Regions from separate parts of the Roseateles sp. P4_D2 genome, predicted to be linked through region 1. Evidence: riboswitches for the same ligand, from Rfam matches in the RefSeq annotation. Region 1 holds a riboswitch; the other holds the start of a gene.
What was found. Region 1 has a riboswitch for cyclic di-GMP ahead of AC1DW0_RS18210 (S53 family peptidase). Riboswitches for the same ligand answer to the same signal wherever they lie in the genome.

Region 1 (7,565 bases):
CCACCAGCGCTGGCCGACCGTCGGGCGCATCCTGTTGACGGGTTATGCCGATATCGGCTCGACCGTCGCAGCCATCAACCGCGGGCAGATCCACCGCTATATCGCCAAGCCCTGGGACGACCGCGAGCTGGTGATGTGCGTGCAGGACGGCCTGGAGCGCCGCCGGCTGGAGAAGGAAAACCGCGCGCTGCAGCTGCTGACTCAAAGGCAGAACGACGAACTGCAGGCCTTGAACACCGACCTGGCGGCGCGGGTCAAGGCGCGGACCAGCGAGCTGGAACAGGTCAACGCCATGCTGGAGACCTCGTTCGCGCAGTTGCAGGAGAACTTCCTGCTGTCGATCAACGTGTTCTCAGGTCTGATCGAGCTGCGTGGTGGTGGCATGGCGGGCTATTCACGCGAGGTGGCCGACCTGGCTCGCCGCACGGCGCGGCGGCTCAACCTGGGTGCAGCGGCAGAGGAAGACATCTACATCACCGGCCTGCTGCATGAGGTCGGCAAGATCGGCCTTCCGGACACGATGCTGCGCAAGCCGCTCTCGGCCATGTCCAGCGATGAGCTGGCCTTGTACCGCCGCTACCCGCTCAATGGCGAGGCGGCGCTGCTGCCGCTCGGGCGGCTGCAACGCGTGGCGCGCCTGGTGCGGTCGCACCACGAACGCATCGACGGCAAGGGCTACCCCGATGCGCTGAGCGGCGACGAGGTGCCGCTCGGCGCGCAGGTGGTGAGCGTGGCTTGCGACTACTACGCCGCACAGTCCGGCCGGCTGTCGCTGAAACGCCATTCGGCGGCCGAGGCGCATTCGCTGATCCTCGGCGGTGCCGGCACGCGTTACGAGAAGGCTGTTGTCGAGGCCTTCGAGCTGGCGCTCAAGGACGAGCCCTCCGAGAAGCCGCGTGACCGGGAGCTGCAGCCTCACGAAGTGATGCCGGGCATGGTGCTGTCCCGCGACCTGCTGTCGCCGCAGGGCACGCTGCTGCTGGCCGCGGGTTTCGTCTTCGACAACCGGGTCGTCAGGCAGCTGCGCGAATTCGCCGGCCGTGAAGGCGCAAAGCTGCATGTCTTCGTGAAGCTGCCTGAAGGAGGTGCGACGTGAGCGAACGCATCCTGCTCGTCGACGACGAGCCTCACATCCTCAGCGCGCTGCAGCGCCTGCTGCGCAACGGGCTGAAGGACACCGGCGGCGCGCGCTATGACGTCGAAAGCTTCACCGACGGCGCCGTGGCTCTGGCGCGGGCGCGCGAGTGCGCTTTCGCGCTGGCCATCTCCGATCAGCGCATGCCGGGCATGACCGGCGTGGAATTCCTGCGCGAGCTGCGTCAGGTGCAGCCCGACTGCGGGCGCATCATCCTGTCCGGCTATGCCGACCTGAACGCGCTGGTGGCGGCCATCAACGAGGCCGAGATCGCCCGTTTCATCTCCAAGCCCTGGGCCGACTTCGACCTGCTCAGCGCCGTGCGCCAGGTGTTGCGCATCCGCGAGCTGACGATGGAGAACCAGCGCCTGGCTGACCAGGTGCGCCAGCAGATGGGCGTGCTTACCGCCCAAGAGGCGGAGCTGCGCCGCCTGGAGCGGCTCGAACCGGGCATCACCCATGTGAAATGGGGCAGCGACGGCTCGTTCATCCTGGAGGACCCGGATGAAGAGGTGAAGTGGTGACCGTACTGACGGTCGACTTCAGCCTGGCGCTGCAGGCCGTCAGTGCGTCGGTCCTGGTGCATGGATCGGACCGCATCCTGTTCGCCAACGCGGCGATGGAACGCCTGCTGGGCTATGGGCTGGAGGCGCTGCAGCAGATGCCGCCGCACGGCTGGGCAGCGCCCGAGTTCGCCGATGAGTTGCGGCGCTATGGCCAGCGGGCGCTGGCCGAGGAAGGCGAGCTGCCCGCGATCGAGATCGAGGCGCTGACGGGCAGCGGCTCGCTGCGCGTGCTGGAAGTCAAGGCGCATCGCGTCATGCTCGACGGCCAACCCTGTGCGGTGCTGACCGGGCAGGACCTCAGCGACATCCGCCACGTGCAGACCAGCCTGCTGGACATCGGCCGCGTGCTCTACCAGATCCTCGAGAACAACCCGGTGGCCACGCTCGTGATCGACAAGTCTCACCGCGTCACGCACTGGAACGCCTCCTGCGCCCAGCTCACCGGCCGCGACGCCTCCGAGATGCTGGGCCGCGACGACACCTGGCGCGCCTTCTACCCCGAAGCCAGGCCGCTGCTGGTCGACCTGATCCTGGACGGCAATGTCGAGCAGGAGCGCCAGCGCCTGTACGGCCGGCACTGCCAACCGTCGCCGCACATCGCCAACGCCTACGAGGTCGAGGGCTACTTCCCCAATTTCGGCCGGGAAGGGCGCTGGCTCTACTTCACGGCTGCCCCGCTTGTCGATGCCCACGGCGAAGTCGTCGGCGCCATCGAGACACTCCAGGACATCACGCGACGGCGCCAGGCCGAGGACGAACTCCGCCGCCATCGCAACGAACTCGAGAACATGATCGCGGACCGCACGGCCGAGTTGCTGAGCACCCATCATGAACTCGAAGCCTTTCTCGAGAACGCGTCGGTAGGCATCATCGCGACGTCCAATCAGCAGATCCAGCGCGGCAACAAGAAGTTCATCGAGATGTTCGAACTCGGTGACGTCCCGCCCCATGGACTGCCGACGCGCCGCCTGTTCAAGAGCGACGAAGACTTCGAAGCGCTGAGCCAGATCGCCATCCCGGTGCTGTCGCGGGGCGGCTCGCTGCTGCACGAGATGGAGGTCTGCACGCTGGCCGGCAACACGCTGTGGGTGCAGATCATTGCCTACGTATCCAACCCCGAGGAGCCGACAGCGGGCACCTGGTGGCTGCTGCAGGACCGCACGGAGGTGCGCCGCGTGCAGCGTGAGCTGGAGCTCAACTACGAGCGCATCAAGCAGACCAACAACCGGCTTGAGGAAGCGCAGAACCAGCTGCTGCAGGCCGAGAAGATGGCCTCCATCGGCCAGCTCGCCGCCGGTGTCGCCCACGAAATCAACAACCCGATCGGCTTTGTCAGCTCCAACCTCGGCTCGCTGCGCGGCTATGTCCAACCCGTCTTCGCGTTGCTCGCGCTGCTGAGGAAGACGCCGGCCGACGCGCTGCCTGGCGATGTGCGAGAAGAGCTGGACAGGGTGGATGCCGCCGTCGACCTGAGCTTCGTGCAGGAGGACCTGCCCCAGTTGCTCGACGAGAGCGAGGAGGGGCTGTCGAGGGTCAAGAAGATCGTGCAGGACCTGAAGGACTTCTCACGCGTCGACCATGCCGATTGGCAGGACGCCGACCTCAACGCCGGGCTGGACTCGACGCTCAACGTCGTCATGAACGAGGTCAAGTACAAGGCCGAGGTTCGCAAGGACTATGCCGTGCTACCCCCCGTGCACTGCATCGCCGCACAGCTCAACCAGGTCTTCATGAACTTGATCGTCAACGCGGCCCATGCCATCAAGGAGCGGGGCACGATCACGCTGACCACGCGCGCCGAGGATGGCTGGGTTCGCATCGAGATCGCAGACACGGGCAGCGGCATGAGCGAGGAGGTCAAGCGGCGCATCTTCGAGCCCTTCTTCACGACCAAACCCGTCGGCCAAGGGACGGGCCTGGGCCTGTCCCTGTCTTTTTCCATCGTGCAAAAGCACGGCGGTCGCATCGAAGTGGATTCCCAACCCGGCGTCGGCACGCGCTTCACGGTCTGGATCCCGCTGCACCCGCCGCAGCCCTCCTGAGCTTTTGTGTCCTGCGTGACACAAAGCAACCACAGGGCAGTAACTCACGAAACGCAGACTGGCGGCATCGAAAGCTCGCGCTGCCCGCCGAGTCAGAAGTCACGCAGCGCCTTTGTGGGGCCCCGTATCTCGGCACCCCGGCGCCTAGACTGAACCTGTTTCACAACCCAGAGGGCAAACCCGTCGAAAGGCGGGGACGCAAAGCCACCGGCCTACAGCGCGCAAGCGCCACGGCAGCGGGGCCACCAAGACCGGCAGGTCTTGATCGGCGTGGCCCTCCTTCGTACGAGAACCCGGCCATGCGCAGTACCCGCCCTGTCTCCTGGACTTCCTGGACCTTCAGCCTGCTGACCGCCGCGGCCCTGACCGCTTGCGGCGGTGGCAGCAGCGACAGCCCGACCGTCCAGGTCAGCGAGGCAAGCTCGGTCATCAACCTGAGCGTGGATCTTGAGGAAGGCAGCACTGCCGCGACCAATGTCGTCGCCCAGCCCAGCTTCCACACCGCCGCCGTCGATCTCGAAGAACCCGACAACGGTGCCGCACCCCACCGCAGCCACGCCCTGGCCGGTGTCGCCACCCAAGGCCTGACACGCGACCGCCTGGACGACGCCATGCGGCCTCGCGCCTTCGCGGCGGGTGCAGGCGAAGCCGCCCCGATGGCGACGTCCACTGCGGTGACGACCTATACGCCGGCACAGATCCGCGCCGCCTACGCGCAGCCGGCCCTGCCCGCCAGCACCGCCGGCCTGACCGCAGCCCAGGCCGCCCAGCTCGGCGCCGGCCAGACCATCTACATCGTCAACGCCAAGCACGACCCCAACATCGCCGCCGAGCTGGCCGCCTTCAACGCCAAGTTCGCGCTGCCGGCCTGCAGCTCGCGCAACCTGGCGGCCAACGCCAGCCTGCCGCTGGCCAAAGCCTCCGCGTCCAGCTGCGAGCTGGTCATTGCCTACAGCACGACCGCCGGCGCCCTGACCGCCACGGCGCCCGCCTACGACAGCGGTTGGGCCACCGAGATTGCGCTGGACGTGCAATGGGCCCACGCGACGGCACCGCTGGCGCGCCTCGTCCTCATCGAAGCGCCGGACGCCGGCGTCGGCAGCCTGTCCAAGGCCGTGGCCCTGGCCAACAAGATGGGCGCTGGCGTGGTGTCCATGAGCTTCGGCGCCGCCGAGGGCAGCTGGACGTCGAGCTATGACAGCGCCTTCGCCACCGCCGGCATGAGTTACCTGGCCGCCACCGGTGACAACGGCGCGGCCGTGTCCTGGCCTTCGGTGTCAACCCGCGTCGTGGCCGTCGGCGGCACCACGCTGAGCTACAGCAGCGGTGCGCGCAGCGAAACCACCTGGACCGGCACCGGCGGCGGCACCAGCGCCTATGTGGCCCTGCCCAGCTACCAGAGCGGCACCATTGGCGGCTACGCCAAGCGCGCCGTCGCCGACGTCGCCTTCAACGCCGACCCCAACTCCGGCCAGTACGTGGCGCTGATTGCACAGGGCACGACGACGACGCGCTGGGTCAGCGCCGGCGGCACCAGCCTGGCCACGCCGCAATGGGCCGGCCTGCTGGCCGTGGCCAACGCGATGCGCGCCGCCGCCAGCAAGGCCCTGCTCGGCCAACCGCACGCGGCCCTCTACCAGCAGATCGGCGCCGTGCCGACGCAGTACGCCGCCGCCTTCAAGGACGTGGCCAGCGGCAGCAACGGCACATGCACGAGCTGCACCGCCAAGACCGGCTATGACACCCCGACCGGCTGGGGCACGCCCAACGTCAGCGCCCTGCTGAGCAGCCTCAGCGGCGCCAGCGTCACGACCTCGACGACCACCCCCACGCCGACGACCAGCAGCGGCCCCACGCTGACGACCACCAGCCTGAGCGGCACGGCCGGCAAGGCTCTCGCCGCCACCATCGGCTACTCGGCGCCGGGCGCGAGCTCGCTGAGCATCAGCATCAGCGGCGCCGCCAGCGGCATGAGCTTCTCGGCCACCAGCAGCGGCCTCGCCCTGAACTGGGCCAACCCGGTAGCCGGCCGCACCAACCTCGTCATCACGCTGAAGGACAACCTCGGCCAGACGAGCACGGGCAACGTGACGGTGACGATCAACGCGAGCTGAACTCAGCACTGGCGACTGCTCGAATACTGCTTCGTCACGATCCAGACCAGCTGACACGGGCAATGAGGCCGCCACCATCGCGTGGCATCAACCTGAGCTCGGCGCCTTCGGCGCGCGCGATGCGCTCGACGATGGCCAGGCCCAGGCCCGAGCCGGGCTTGCCGCCGCGCGCCGTGTCGCCGCGCTGAAAGGGGCGCTTGAGATCGTCGACCCGGGCCGGCGCGATGCCCGGGCCGCGGTCGCGCACCTCGATCCAGGCGGCACCGGCGTTTTCACCGCAGGCCAGCTCGATCGGCGGCGCACCGTGGTTCTGCGCGTTGACGATGAGGTTGAGGACGAGGCGGCGCAACGCCTGCGGCCGTGCGCGCCGATGCACTGCCTGCCCATTGGCCAGCACCGGTTGCGGCAGGCCCGGCGCCAGGGCCAGCGTCTCGGCCAGGAATTCGCGCAGCTCGACGTCCACGGCCGGCAGCTCCTGCTCGGCGGGGTGGGCGGCGCGCGCGTAGTCGAGGAACTGGGTCAGCAGCCCGTCCAGGCCGTGGAGGCTCCGGTCCAGCGTGTCGAGCAGTTCCCTGTCCCCCTGGCCCGCTCGATCGAAGGAACCACGCAGCAACTCGCTGGCGAGGCGAATCTTTGCCAGCGGCGTGCGCAGGTCATGCGACAAACCGGCCAGCATCAGCAATCGCTCCTCCTCGTCGCGCGCCAGGGCCTCGGCCATGTCGTTGAAGCCGCGCGCCAGCGCCGCGGTCTCGGCCGGGCCGTCAGTGGGCAGCAGCAAGCGGCGCTGGCCGGCACCGACCGCCCGGGCCGCGTCGACGAGGCGGGCCAGCGGGCGGTTGATGCGGCGCTGGATCAACCAGGCGCCGAGCAAGGCCAGCACGGCGCTGACGCCGCTGGCGATCAGCCAGGTGCGCGCGAAATGGTGAGCCGGCTGCACGGCAGGCAGCACCAGCCAGGCCGGCGCGCCAGGCAGTTGCACCGCGATGAGGCCGTTGGCTTCGCGCCGCCACGGCAGCTCGCCGCGCTCCAGGCCCAGTTGCATCGCCAGTTCGGCCAGGAAGCCGCGCTCCACCCAGGTCGGCCGGTCGAGCAAGCGCTGCTGCTGGCCCGAGCCGGCGCGCGCATTGAAGCGATCCACGAAGCCGGCGCGCTCGGCCTCGGGCAACAGGCGCATGCCTTCGGCGACGGCCTGCAGGCTGCGCGCGGTCGCCTCGGCCGACTGCTGCAAACGCGGCCGGGCGACGAACTGCGCATAGGCCAGCGCATTGACCAACTGGCCCAGCACGATCAGGCAGACGATGAGCCACAGGTTGCGGCCGAACAGCGTGGACAGGCCGAACTTCATCGCGCGCCCGGCTCAGGAATAAAGACGTAGCCCAGGCCCCACACCGTCTGGATGTGGCGCGGGGCGCTCGGGTCGGCCTCGACAAGGCGGCGCAGCCGCATGACCTGCACGTCCAGGCTGCGGTCGCTGACGCCGTGCTCGTCGCCATGCGCCAGGGCCAGCAGCTTCTCGCGGCCCAGCGGCCGGTTGGGCTGGCTGGCCAGCGCGCGCAGCAGCTGGAACTCGACGGTGCTGATCTCCACCGGCGCGCCAGCGCGCTCCAGCCGGCGTTGCGTGGGATAGAGGGTGAAGTCACCGAAGCGCACCGCTTCCTCGCCCGCAGGGCCGAGGTGGGCACCGAGCTGCTGCTGGCGACGCACCATC
Region 2 (7,565 bases), on a different contig from region 1:
CCGCACGACCGATGGTGGGGAGACATGGAGCCGCACGGCCCCCGTGCCCCTTGCGCTGCGAGCCGGCTTTGGCAGTCGGCTGGTGGCGGTCGACGATCAGATCGCTATCGTCGGCACCACGGGCCTGCACACGACCGATGGGGGCGCAACCTGGGCGCGGCACGATTTTTTTCTCAGCGACATTTCATCGCGCGGGACGTTCTGGGGTTTCTCCGGTGCCGAGTTGAGACGCTCCACGGACTTCGGACGGACCAGCACGGTCGTGCTCGACCTGTTGGCTCATGGCAATGGCGGTAGCGCGTTCTTCAACCTGGTCGACGACCAGACCGTGGCTGCCGGATGGGTGTTGTCGACGTTCGACCCGGCCACGGTGAGCTGGGTAACAACCTATACGCTCCTCCTGAGCTTTGACGGCGGTGACAGCTGGCGCCGCGTCGACCCGAGCACCCTTGATGGCGCCGCGATGCCGGTGGGCAACAGGCTGAGCATCATCCGGGCGAGCGCAGCGGACCAGGTGCTGCTGGCCAGCCTCGACAATCGGACGCTGATCTCCAGCAACGACGGCGGAACGCACTGGAGCACCGTGCGGCTGCCTGCGCTGGGCGCCACCGGCGAGGGAGCCCTGGCCGTCGGCACGACGGTGCTGGTGCCGTCACAGGGCCCCTTTATCTGGCGGCCATCCGAATTGGGAGGCGAGTACGCAGAACGCGGTCTGGCCTGGAGCGGTGACGGAGGGCAAACATGGTCCTCCGCATCGGTGGAGGGCCTCAGCAAACCCACCTATGCGGCCTTCAAGCGCCTTCGTCAGGTCGATGGCAACGTCTTCAGCATGCAGGACAGCACCGGGCGCGCCTTCCTGTCGACCGACGGAGGACGCAACTGGACGATCGCGGTCGATGCCGCTCCACTGCCCAACTACCTTCCCTCGTCGCCCTGGTTTGGCGGGTACTCCATGAAACTCGCCTTCCTTGACGCCAAGCGCGGCCTTGGTCTGGATGCGACGGGCCAACTGCGCCAGACGAGCGATGGCGGGCGAACCTGGACGACCAAGCCGAGCACAGGCCTGCCCTCCACGGCCACCAACACGGCGCTGCGCTTCGTCGACGACAAGATCGGCTGGATGCTGCAGAGCGACGGCCGCCTGTACAAGACGCCGGATGGCGGCGCCACATGGCGTGATGGCCAGCTAGTTCATGGGGGCCTGGTGCGATTCGACTTCGTCGACGCCAACCGTGGCTGGGGCGAGCCGACCGATCGGCGCGGGCTGGTGTTTACCCGCGATGGCGGCCAGACGTGGATGACCCTGTCACCGCCGCAGACGGTGAGCGTAGGTGGGCTGTTCTTCGGAGACGGGCGACAGATCGTCATCTATGGACCTGGCACGTTGCTGGCAAGTACGGTGGACGATGGCCAGACCTGGACGGTTCTCGCGCCCAACGTTGAATCGCCGTTCAACACGCGCAGCAAAGTCATCGCGAGCGATGCCAAGACCTGGTGGTCCGCGCAAACCTTCGGCTTGTACCGTTCGGACGACGCTGGCGCCACCTGGACCGAGGTGATGGGCGTCATCGGGCAGTTCGCTGACATTGCGTTCGCCGATGCCAACAACGGATGGGCGGTGGGCCGTGGAGGCATGGTTGTTGCCACCACGGATGGCGGCAAGACGTGGGTCAGACAGCCCACACAAGCAGACCGCGACCTGTGGCGCATCCAGACCGTGGACAGCAAGACGGCCTGGATCGAAGGTGAGGCGGGGACGGTGCTGGCTACCGGCAACGGGGGGCGTTAGTCCGCCAGCCCCGGTGCGCTGTAGCGGGGCACGCCGACGAGGCGCGGCTCACGCTGCCAGCCACCCAGCCAACTTCTCCGCAGCCATCAACGTCGGCGAATTCGTGTTCCCGCTCTTGATCGTCGGCATCACGCTCGCATCCGCGATGCGCAGCCCGCTCACGCCGCGCACGCCGCGCACGCCGCGCACGCGCAGCCGTGAGTCGACCACCGCACCGGGGTCGTCCTTGCGGCCCATGCGGCAGGTGCCCACGGGCTAGATGGTTGTTGATATCGCGCGCCAGTTCCTCGTCGGTCTGGTACTACGGCCGCCGCCAGCGTCAGCTGCTGCAGCGCAAGACTGAGGCCTGGGCACCCTGACATGGCTTGCGTCGATCGGCGCATGCCTTCCTATTTGGACGGTGCTGCATTCATGGCCGGATCGTCGATGTGTAACGGTGGCCAGACGGTACTGGAAGCGCCACTTGTTCACGGCGTTACGCCGCGATTTCAGATACATTTTTTTCACTGATGACAAAGGCACACCCGAGCGAAAGCCGGGGTCGCAAAGCTTCCGGTCTAAGGCCCGCCTGGCGGGTTACGACAGCGGGGTTGCCAAGGACAAGCCGCCGGCAGGTCGCCGTCGACATGGCAGCTCTTCCGTCGCCGGGATGCGGCGCGACGCCCGACCGGGCGTGTGCGTAGGAATCAGCGCAACAACGAAAGCTGTCCATGAAGTCCACCACGCTCCCTCTTCGATTCGTAGTTCTGATCGAGTGGCGCCTGCACGCGGCGCTTGCGCTGCTGCTGACGCTGGCTGCATTGCTGTGGCCTGCACTGGCGCAAGCAGCGCCGCGCGACAAGATTGCCGCCGATCTGCGCCAGGCCGTCGATTCGGCCGCTGCGCCTCGCCAGCGCTGGCAACAGGAACTGGCTGGTCGCCGCTACGTGCACACCCTGGTCGTCAGCGACGGGCGGGACGCCGAGCTGGTCGAGCTCCGCCGCGCGGTCGTGGCGGCGGGAGGCACCGTCTACTGGCGCTACCAGTCGGTGCCGGCGCTTTTCGTGACCTTGCCCGTTGACAAGGTTGACGCGCTCGCTGCGCGGCCGGACGTGCAGAGCATCTCGCCGAACCGGCGCGCGGCCCGCACGTTCAGCCTGACCGAGGCCTCCACCGGCGCAGCCGACGTGCGTGCCGCCACGATCGGCGCGGCGCGGGGCCTGGACGGCTCGGGCGTCGCCATCGCCGTGCTGGATTCGGGCATCGCTGGGAACCACACCGCGTTCACCGATGGCCAGCGCTCGCGGGTCGCACGCGCCGTCGACTTTGAGAAGGTGACGCAAGGCGGCGCGGGCCGCGCCTGGCAGCCCGGCGTCGACCGATCCGACGCGGCGCTCGATGAACGCCCCCAAGCGGCGGGCGGGGCGGATGCATATGGCCACGGCACGCATGTCGCGGGCGTCGCCGCAGGCCGCTCGACGTCGCGTCTGCCCGAGTCGAGCGGCATCGCCACCCAGGCCTCGCTGGTCGACGTCAAGGTGCTTGACAGCCGCGGCGAAGGCGAGCTGAGCGATGTGCTGGCCGGGATCGACTGGGTCATCGCGCATGCGAAGCAGCAAAACATCCGCGTGCTCAACGTGAGCCTTGCCGCCGATTCGACCGAGTCGTATCGGACCGACCCGCTGTGCGGCGCTCTGCGCGGCGCGAGCGCAGCCGGCCTCGTGGTGGTCGTTGCCGCCGGCAACTACGGCACGGACGCTTCCGGCCAGGAGCGCTACGGCACGATCAGCTCGCCGGGCAACGAGCCCTCGGTCATCACCGTGGGGTCGGCCAACACGCAGGCGACGGCCTCGCGCAGCGACGACGCAGTCAACCATTTCAGTTCCCGCGGGCCCACCCGCGGCGGCCTGTTCCTGCCCGACGGGCGCCGCGTCGCCGACAACCTGCTCAAGCCGGACCTGGTGGCTCCGGGCAATCGCATCGTCGGCCCGATGGCGGCCGGCAGCACGCTCGCCACGGACTTCCCCTCGCTGTCGGCGCCCTATGGCGGCACGGCGCAGCCGCGGGGCCGCGAGCTGATGGACCTGAGCGGCACTTCGGTCGCTGCGCCGGTGGTGTCCGGTACCGTGGCCCTGATGTTGCAGGCCAACCCCGGCCTGACGCCCCCGTTGGTGAAGGCGATCCTGCAGTACACCGCGCAGGCCCTGCCGGGCGCCAACCTGCTGCAGCAGGGCGCGGGCCTGTTGAACGTCGACGGCGCGGTGCGGCTGGCCGGTGCGCTGCGCAGCGATCTCGCCACGGTCATCGCCAGCGGCCGCATCGCGGCGGGTGCGCCGCTGCTGGCGCCGGGCCAGGTGATGCCCGCGCCGGTGTCGATCATCGGCGGTCAGTCGGTGCCCTGGAGTCGCATCATCTTCGCCGGCGGGCGCCACCTCTACAGCGGCAGCGCGCTTTTCACCCGCTACCAGCCGGTGTACGACCCGGGCCTGTTCTGGGTGGGCGGCAGCGCGACGCGCGTTACTGTCCAGATCCGCCCCGGCGCGGCGCTGTCGACGATCACGGCGTCTCCCGTGCCGACGGGGCAGCGCTTCCTGACCGACGGCGTCATCACGCTGAATTCGCTGGTCGGCCGCAGTTCGCTGCTGGGTCGCACGGGCGTCTTCGTCCCCACCGCGACGCTTTCCGGCTGGCTGGCATCGGGCAGCGGTGTGGTGCTCAGCGAAGGCGTCGTCCTCAGTGAGGGTGTGGTCCTCAGCGAAGGGGTCGTCCTCAGCGAAGGCGTGGTGCTGAGCGAAGGCGTGGTGCTCAGCGAGGGTGTCGTGCTGAGCGAGGGCGTGGTGCTCAGCGAGGGTGTCGTGCTCAGCGAAGTTGCCCGCACCGGCGAACGATGATGGTTGCTGCAGGCGCCGAGCCCGGAGTGAGCTGGCCTCGGCGCGTCCATCAGGCACTGATGCCGGACTACAACCGCAAGGCGGCGGTGTATTGGTGGGCGGTGGTCTGCATCGGTGTGGTGGTGCTCGCGCACTCGTTGCGCCACGTTGTGAGCCTTTCGCCGGATGCCTGGTTGCGCGTGGTGGGCGGCACGCTGCTGGCGATGCTGGCCGGGCTGGTGCCGGTGCGGATTCCGCGTTCAACGAACTCGTTCACCGCTGGCGAGATCTTCATCTTCCTGCTGCTGCTGCTGAACGGGCCGGAGGCCGCGGCCGTGGCGTCGGCAGCGGAAGCGCTGGTCGGCGCCTGGCGCACCTCCAAGCGCTGGACCAGCCGCATCGCCAGCCCCGCGATGGCGGCCATTGCCATGTTCAGCGCCGGCACGGTGCTGCACGTGGCACTGGGCGAACTGCGTAGCCATCAGCTGGAGAGCGACAGCCTGATCCTGCTGGGCGCGATCCTGTTTGCGCTCGCCTACTTCGTGCTGAACACCGTGATGGCCACGGCCGTGCCACGGCTCAAGCGCAACGAGCCGCTGTCGGTCCGGGCATTCGTCGACGCATTCGGCTGGCTTGGCATCGCCTACGCGGGCAACGCCTCGGTGGCGACATTGCTGTTCCTCAGCTTCCGGCAGTCGGGCATCGTCGTCGTCGTCGCGGCCACGCCGATCATCGTGATCCTGCTGACGACCGGCCACTTCTTCTTTCGCCGCGAGGAAGCGGCCGAAGCGGTGCGCAAGGCGCGCGAGCAGCAATTGGCGCAGAAGCAGGCGCTGGAGAACGCGCGCCAGTCGGGCATGGCCGAGATCGCCACCAACGTGCTGCACAACGTCGGCAATGTGCTCAACAGCGTCAATGTGTCGGCCGAGTTGATCAGTGGCAAGGTCCGCGGTTCGGAGGCCGCAGGGCTGGCCCGCGCGGTGGCGCTGCTGGACGCGCATGCGCAGGACCTGGGCGACTACCTCACCCGCGACGCGCGCGGGCGGCTGCTGCCAGGCTATCTGAAGCAACTCTCGGTGGCGGTGGCCGAGGAGCGCCAGCAGATCCTTGACGAGCTGGCGGCGCTGACGCGCAGCGTGCGCCACATCAAGGAAATCGTGGCGACGCAGCAGTCCTACGCCGGCGCGTCCAGCATGGTCGAATCGACCCGCATCACCGACTTGATCGAGGATGCGCTGCGCATCGATACCGGCGGCATCGGCCCTCTGCGCGTGGAGCGCGAGTTCGAGGATGTGCCGGCATTGATGCTGGACAAGCACCGCACGCTGCTGATCCTGGTGAACCTGATTGGCAACGCGCGCCATGCGGTGCTGCAGGCGCCGCCCGACGTCGGGCAATGCATCGTGGTGCGGGTACGGGCGGTTGAAGGGGATCGCCTCCAGGTGGCTGTTGCCGACAACGGTTGCGGCATCGCGCCGGAGAATCTCACGCGCATCTTCGCGCACGGGTTCACGACCAAGCAGGACGGCCACGGTTTTGGCCTTCACAGTTGCGTATTGGCAGCTCAGGAGATGGGCGGTACGCTGACTGCCCACAGTGACGGCCCCGGAACCGGGGCCACCTTCACGCTTGAACTACCGCTGACCGCTGCCACGGACACCCAGGCATGAACTCCTTCGAGAACCGTCGCGTCCTGCTGGTCGACGACATGCCGACGATCCATGCGGACTTCCGCAAGATCCTCGCGCCCGAACTCGGCGCCGCGTCGGCGCTGGAAGCCGCCAAGGCGGCATTGTTCGGCGACGAAATCACCGCAGCCGCCCAGCCCTTCGAGCTCGACTCGGCCTACCAGGGCCAGGAAGGCCTGGCCCGCGTGGTCGAGGCGCTGGCGCAGGGCCGGCCCTATGCGGTGGCCTTCGTCGACATGCGCATGCCGCCCGGGTGGGATGGCGTGGAGACGGTCGAGCGCCTTTGGCAAGCCGACCCGAGGCTGCAGGTGGTCTTCTGCACCGCCTACTCCGACGCCTCATGGGAGGAGGTGCTGCAGCGCCTGGACACCCGCGGCCGGCTGCTCATCCTGAAGAAGCCCTTCGACAACATCGAGGTGAGCCAGCTGGCCAACGCGCTGGCTGCGAAATGGCAGGCCACGCAGCAGGCTGCCGCGCAGATCGATCAACTTGAAGCCGCGGTGGCCGCGCGTACCACCCAGCTGACGCAGGCGAACGCGGCGCTGCAGGCGGAAATCACGGAGCGCAAGCAGCTGCAGACCCAGCTGGTGCAATCGCAGAGCCTGGCGTCCATCGGGCAGCTCGCCGCCGGGGTGGCGCACGAGATCAACAACCCGATTGGCTATGTCTTTGCGAACCACGGCACGCTGGATACCTACCGGGAACAGTTGTTCGGGCTGCTCGGCGCCTACCGCGCGGCCGAGGACCAGCTGCCCGCGAGCCTGGCCGCATCGCTTGCAGCACAGCGGGAGCAGGTGGGCCTGGACTATCTGCACGACGATATGCCGGCGCTGATCCAGGAGTCGCGCGAGGGCCTGATGCGGGTTCGCCAGATCGTGCAGGATCTGAAGGATTTCTCACGCGTCGACGCCGGGCAGGAATGGCAGCGCGTCGACCTGCACGCGGGCATCGAATCCACGCTCAACCTGGTCGCTGGCGAAGTGCAGCACAAGGCCGACCTGGTGCGGGAGTTCGGCCGGTTGCCGGACGTCGACTGCATGCCGTCGCAGATCAACCAGGTGGTACTGAACCTGGTCGTCAACGCAGCCCATGCGATCGATAGCGGGGTGCGCGGCACGATCACGCTTCGAACCGGTTGTGAAGGCGACGCGCATGTGTGGCTGGAAGTGGCCGACACGGGCTGCGGCATGCCGCAAGAAGTGCTCGGGCGCATCTTCGAGCCCTTCTACACCACCAAGC

Region 2: linked by a shared signal. The riboswitch ahead of AC1DW0_RS27565 (S8 family serine peptidase) and the one ahead of AC1DW0_RS18210 (S53 family peptidase) in region 1 are both predicted to bind cyclic di-GMP.

What each region holds. Positions count from the first base shown of each region.
Region 1 is NZ_JBFUIM010000009.1:285,774-293,338, forward strand. Features, by position in the region: gene nosR (response regulator c-di-GMP phosphodiesterase, NosR family) at 1-1,096, shown strand, start outside; gene AC1DW0_RS18200 (response regulator) at 1,093-1,659, shown strand; gene AC1DW0_RS18205 (ATP-binding protein) at 1,656-3,743, shown strand; cyclic di-GMP riboswitch class I at 3,907-3,993, shown strand; gene AC1DW0_RS18210 (S53 family peptidase) at 4,043-5,857, shown strand; gene AC1DW0_RS18215 (ATP-binding protein) at 5,892-7,202, opposite strand; gene AC1DW0_RS18220 (response regulator) at 7,199-7,565, opposite strand, start outside.
Region 2 is NZ_JBFUIM010000020.1:18,112-25,676, forward strand. Features, by position in the region: gene AC1DW0_RS27555 (YCF48-related protein) at 1-1,789, shown strand, start outside; partial or broken gene AC1DW0_RS27560 (GMC oxidoreductase) at 1,838-2,044, opposite strand; cyclic di-GMP riboswitch class I at 2,297-2,387, shown strand; gene AC1DW0_RS27565 (S8 family serine peptidase) at 2,500-4,659, shown strand; gene AC1DW0_RS27570 (sensor histidine kinase) at 4,719-6,308, shown strand; gene AC1DW0_RS27575 (ATP-binding protein) at 6,305-7,565, shown strand, end outside.